DNA from 2 places in the Herminiimonas glaciei genome. Region 1 is predicted to be linked to the other one. Evidence: riboswitches for the same ligand, from Rfam matches in the RefSeq annotation. Region 1 holds a riboswitch; the other holds the start of a gene.
What was found. Region 1 has a riboswitch for thiamine pyrophosphate ahead of thiC (phosphomethylpyrimidine synthase ThiC). Riboswitches for the same ligand answer to the same signal wherever they lie in the genome.
Positions count from the first base shown of each region.

Region 2: another riboswitch for thiamine pyrophosphate. It lies ahead of ACFQPC_RS08785 (purine-cytosine permease family protein); the one in region 1 lies ahead of thiC (phosphomethylpyrimidine synthase ThiC).

Region 1 covers NZ_JBHTBU010000003.1:161,534-164,679, forward strand. Annotated here, with positions in the region: gene pyk (pyruvate kinase) at 1-752, shown strand, start outside; TPP riboswitch at 938-1,046, shown strand; gene thiC (phosphomethylpyrimidine synthase ThiC) at 1,159-3,072, shown strand; gene thiS (sulfur carrier protein ThiS) at 3,069-3,146, shown strand, end outside.
Region 2 covers NZ_JBHTBU010000001.1:1,949,851-1,952,996, reverse strand. Annotated here, with positions in the region: gene ACFQPC_RS08790 (efflux transporter outer membrane subunit) at 1-60, shown strand, start outside; gene ACFQPC_RS08785 (purine-cytosine permease family protein) at 113-1,402, opposite strand; TPP riboswitch at 1,457-1,553, opposite strand; gene ACFQPC_RS08780 (nuclear transport factor 2 family protein) at 1,826-2,284, shown strand; gene ACFQPC_RS08775 (methylglyoxal synthase) at 2,599-3,146, shown strand, end outside.

The DNA.
Region 1 (3,146 bases):
CAATGCTCGACATCGATGCGATCTGCAAAGCTTCTGACTCCGTCATGGTTGCTCGTGGTGATTTGGGTGTTGAACTGCCGATCTCGCAAGTGCCGCGCGCTCAGAAAGAAATCATCCGTGTATCGCGTAAATACGGCCGTCCAACTATCGTTGCAACACACATGTTGGAATCGATGACCGAATCGCCTATGCCAACCCGTGCAGAAGCATCGGACGTAGCCAACGCCATTTATGAAGGCGCAGATGCCGTGATGTTGTCTGCGGAATCGGCCAGCGGCAAGAACCCTGTTCGTGCCGTTCAAATGATGGACAGCATCATCAAGGAAGTGGAAAGCGATCCGGTCTACCGCACACTGCTGGATGCACAGCAAGTGACACCACGTCCAACCGCGGAAGATGCAATTTGCAACGCCTTGCGTGACACCACGGCTGCGATCAAAGCTGTCGCTACTGTGACATACACAAAATCCGGCAGCACCAGCATGAGCGCTGCGCGTGTACGTCCGACCACGTCGATCCTGAGCATCACTCCAGAACTGAAGACCGCACGTCGTCTGGCATGGGTTTGGGGTATCCACTCGATCGTTGGTGGCCAGGATGTTAAGTCTGTTGATGATATGGTCAGCGAAGCAGTGGCGGCCGCTGTGCATGAAGGTTTTGCCAAGAAGGGTGATTACATCGCTATCTCGGCTGGCTTGCCATTCGGTGAATCGGGTACAACCAACTTGTTGCACATCGCAACAGTTAAGTAATAGCTGAGTTGTAACAGTTTCTGGAAAACAGCATCCTTGCCGTTTTCCAGAACTGACATGAATGGTTTGTTTTCCGGTAGGCAAGCAAGCCATTCATGTCAGATGTAAAAGTTTGACCCGGGTCAATTGACGTAGTCGTTTTATTGCATAGACTCGCGTTGTAGTTTGTTGCACCCGTTGTAGAAGTAAAAAGCTAGGGGTCCTAGGCAGATGCATACCGCATCCCGCCGGGTGAGAAAAACCCTTGAACCTGATCTGGATAATGCCAGCGAAGGGAAGCTAACGAGAACGATGTCGCATCAGGAATCCGCATTGCATCGCCCCACGATGCCCTCCTTGAAACGATAGCTGTCCTCGAAACCTCCTGAGCTGGCTCCAAGCCACTGTAGTTAGCCAAGGAGCCAAAATGAATGCCAATCCCAAATTCCTGTCCGCCACTGCGACAGTAGACGAAGCAGCAATCCAGCCGCTGCCGAATTCCCGCAAAATTTATATCGAAGGTTCGCGTCCCGACATCCGCGTGCCTATGCGTGAGATTACGCAGTCCGATACGCCAGCTTCGTTCGGTTTTGAAAAGAACCCACCCATCTATGTGTATGACACCTCGGGTCCTTACACCGACCCTGCGGCGAAGATAGATATACGTTCCGGCCTGGATACGCCGCGCCTGCCGTGGATACTCGAACGCAATGACACGGAAGAACTACCAGGCCCGACGTCGGAATACGGGATAGAACGCCTGAACGATCCGAAGCTGGCCGAGTTGCGTTTCAACCTGCATCGCAAACCACGTCGTGCATTGGCTGGTAAAAACGTCTCGCAAATGCACTACGCACGTCAGGGCATCATCACGCCGGAAATGGAATTCGTTGCGATCCGTGAAAACATGAATCGTCGCGCCTACCTGGAAGAACTGAAAAAATCCGGTCCTAAAGGTGAGAAGCTGGCCGAGTTGATGGGACGTCAGCACCCGGGGCAATCGTTCGGTGCTGCGATTCCACAAGAGATCACTGCAGAATTTGTGCGCAGTGAAATCGCGCGCGGCCGCGCCATCATTCCAGCCAACATCAATCACCCGGAAATCGAACCTATGATCATAGGGCGTAACTTCCTGGTCAAAATCAACGCGAATATCGGTAACTCGGCGGTCACTTCTTCGATCGGTGAAGAAGTCGAAAAAATGACTTGGGCGATACGTTGGGGCGGCGACAATGTAATGGATCTGTCGACCGGCAAACACATCCATGAAACACGCGAATGGATTATCCGCAACTCGCCCGTGCCTATCGGTACCGTGCCGATTTACCAGGCGCTGGAAAAGGTAAATGGCAAGGCCGAAGACCTGACCTGGGAAATTTTCCGCGACACGCTGATCGAACAGGCAGAGCAGGGCGTCGATTACTTCACCATCCATGCCGGTGTCTTGCTGCGCTATGTGCCACTGACGGCGAAGCGCATGACCGGCATCGTGTCGCGTGGCGGTTCCATCATGGCGAAGTGGTGTCTCGCACATCACAAGGAATCTTTCCTGTACGAACACTTCGAAGACATCTGCGAAATCATGAAAGCCTATGACGTGTCCTTCAGCCTGGGCGATGGCTTGCGTCCGGGTTCCATCTATGACGCGAATGATGAAGCGCAACTGGGTGAATTGAAAACGCTGGGAGAGCTGACGCAGATCGCATGGAAGCATGATGTGCAAGTGATGATCGAAGGTCCTGGTCATGTCCCTATGCACCTGATCAAAGAAAACATGGACCTGCAACTGGAACAATGCCATGAAGCGCCGTTCTATACGCTGGGGCCGTTGACGACCGATATTGCACCGGGCTATGACCACATTACTTCCGGTATCGGTGCGGCGCAGATCGGTTGGTATGGTACGGCGATGCTTTGCTATGTCACGCCGAAAGAGCATCTCGGTTTGCCGAACAAGGTCGACGTCAAGGACGGCATCATCACTTACAAAATCGCTGCACATGCCGCCGATCTGGCGAAAGGTCATATCGGTGCGCAGATTCGTGACAATGCCTTGTCGAAAGCGCGTTTCGAATTCCGTTGGGAGGACCAGTTCAACATCGGTCTGGATCCGGACAAGGCGCGCGAATTCCATGATGAAACTTTGCCCAAGGATTCAGCCAAGGTCGCGCATTTCTGCTCGATGTGCGGCCCGCATTTCTGTTCGATGAAAATCACTCAGGAAGTGCGTGACTATGCAGCGAAGCAGGGCATCACGGAAATCCAGGCTTTGAAAGCGGGCATGGAAGTGAAGGCAATCGAGTTCGTGAAGAGTGGTGCCGAGATTTATCAAAAGCAATGATGATCACGCTACAGCTGAATGGCAGCGCATATCAGGTCGAGGACGGCTCCACCGTGAGCGACCTGGTGGCATCC
Region 2 (3,146 bases), on a different contig from region 1:
GGTACCACTGATGTCTTCAAATCACTGGGTGGCGGCTGGAGCAGGACGCCGGCGCAGTAAGCCGGCTTGTGAGGAAAAACGGCTGCCAGGGAAACCGGGCAGCCGTTTTTATTTATGCTGATTGCAATGCGGGGCGGCGTGCGATGCGATAAATGCTGCCGAGCAGCAGCGTGATCGCCAGCGCAGGCAAAGCCGAGCCGACTACCGGCCACATCATCGGGCACAGATGGAAAGCTGCGATGCCTATCAGCCAGATCGCGACCGGTACCACGTTCACGCCTTTGTCGGTGGCTTCCCCTTTTAAAGCCAACTGCGAAATCACCACACCGAACAAGGGTACAAATACCGAGCTTAAGGTCAGCAGGAAAGGTTCCAGGCCATGCATCGGCAGGAACAAGGCACAGGCAGTGGCGACCAATGCGAGCGTGATGCCCCAGAAGCGTATCGTGAATTTGCCGTGCAGGAAATTCAGCGAAACCGAACCGGAATACACATCGCCGTAAGCATTATCCATTTCATCGATCAGGATCAGGCCGAGTGCGATCAGGCCGCCTTGCGCCAGCAACAGGGTGGTCATCAGGTCGGCGCCGGGATTGGAGGTGCTGACGATCAATACGCCCAAGGCGTGACACCAGATATTGGCAACGGCAAAACCGAGCCAGGTGCCACGGAAGGTGCTGGCTCCGGCTTTTCCATAGCGCGCGAAGTCGGCTACCAGCGGCAGCCACGATACCGGCATCGCCATCACCAGGTCTATGCCAGCCAGCGTGCTCATCGAGCCGTCACCTGCACGATGCCAGATCGCGTCCAGGCCTTGTGCCTGTGCTTTCAGGACGAATTGGTAGGTCAGCCAGATCAGTGAGAGGATTACCAGTGGCAGGCCGAAGCGACCGACGAACCAGCGCACCAGTCCTATCATCGAGCCGGTTGCCAGGCCGACCAGCAGCAAGCCCCAGAACAAGGCGGTGACGTAGGGTAGCCAGATCGTATCGAGGCCGGTAATGTCCTTGATCAGCGCGGTCGTGCCATCACGCATGACGACCAGCTCAAACGCGCTCCAGCCTATCAATTGCACCACGTTCAGCACGACCGGCAATTTGGCAAACGATGTGCCGAGGGTCTGGCACATCAGTACCGGGCTCGACAGGCCACGTTCAAAGCCGATGTATGCCACCAGCGCGAGCAGGGCCGCACCAAGTACGGAGCCGACAACGATGGCGAACAAGGCGGTTTGCGTACCGAGCGCAGTGCCGAGGAAGGCCCCGATCTGCATGACCAGCAGGCCGACGCCGAGGCTGAACCACAGTGCTGCATGATCGCGGAAGGAAAAGACGCGTTCGTTTGCCGGGATAGGAGTGAAAGCGGCATTGCTGCTGGCCGCAGGAGCGTTTGGTAAAGCCATCATGGTCTTTCAAAAAATAGATGGCAGGTCAGCGGATTCGATGCCGCGGGAGCGGCGATGGATTATGTGCTTTCCTGCGCGAGGATTACCTCAATCAGGTTCAACGGGTATCTCTCACCCACGCATATGCGCAGGACCCCGAGCCAAGTTTTCAGACAGGCCGCTACTTTGAGCCAAAAAACGTTTATAGGCAAGCCTCTGCGGGCAGCTGGCCGGATTTGTGGCAGGCAGGACAAATCCGACTTGTGCAACTTATAAGTGATTAGGGTGACCAAGCAGGCTAAAAGCAGAAAAGACTCCCAAAAACCGGCCGATCCGGGCTTCATAATCTTTTTTTCACAAAACGGCAGAGCTGCTGCTCCCAGGAGGTGACGATTTCATTTGAGCATGCTTTATTTTTTTAATTTTTTGATGAGAGGTTCTATGTATTTTCCACGTACTGCTGTTGTCGTCATGCTTGCTTGCGCTTTTACCGGCCACGCTTATGCCAAGTCTGAAGTGTGTCACGCCACAACGGAGAAACAGGTCGCTTCCTTATTTGATCGCTGGAACGCATCGTTGCAAACCGGCGATCCGCAAAAAGTGGTCGCCAACTACGCCAGCAAATCCATACTGCTGCCGACCTTGTCGAATAAGCCGCGCCTGACGGCCGACGAGAAAGTGGACTATTTCAAACACTTCCTAGAGCACAAGCCGGTCGGCACCATCAACAGCCGCGCGATAGAAATCAACTGCAACAGCGCCAGCGATTCCGGGCTGTATACATTCAAGTTCGATGATGGTTCGGAAGTGAAGGCGCGTTATACCTACACGTACAAATGGGATGGCCGTCAATGGCTGATCTCCAGCCATCACTCATCTGCGATGCCGGAGAAGAATTAAAACGTTTTGGAAAATGCCTGAGGTCCGGGGTGGGTAGTGCAGTTTAGTGTTCAACACTTGCCTGTGCTTGGACGGGCAGGCATCAACCACAGGTATAGAAATGTCGGGTCGCACAGTAAAGCTTGGAGGGGGAGCGACCCGACGAAAACGGTAAATACTGTATATAAACACAGCATAACATCGGATCCGGCAAAAATCAAAAGCCCACATCAAGTCTGTGAAATATATTCGGTATTGTTGTACGGAAGGTGAATAAAACATGTCGTCATGATAAAGTTTGTGCGGTGCAATATTGCCCGTTTTCACTTTTCCCTATGTCTGCCACCCCGCATCAATTCCGCATTGGTTTAGCCACCAGCCGTACCCACCAGGACGCGCCGAATTCCGTATTGGCACGTTTGCTCAACGGCAGCCGCATCGCGATAGAGCAACATTTGCAACCGCAACTGATAGTCGTCGGGCGTACGCTGGATGCGATGGACCATCTCGGCCTGCTGAAGAATTACCCGCATATCGAACGTTTCCCGTATGGCCGCCATGGCGGGCTGATGAAGTTGGTGTCCCGCGTCGTCGATACCGATCCGGCGCGGCGACTGGATGCCGTGATGTACCTGATGGATCCGGTTGATCCTTCGTCGATTTTTCCGGAAGCGGTGGCGCTGAAACGCCAATGCGTCATCCATGGCAAACCGTTCCTGTCGACGCTGGCCGGTGCGCGCGAATGGCTGGAGCTGGAGTCGATTGCTATCGGTGCCGCACCGAATCCGGAGCTGGATGAGACTTTCGACCTGAAGAATGAAGGCATCGCAATGATTGCGCACGATGCGATGAAAGGCCGCATGCTGGAAATCGCCGAACGCCA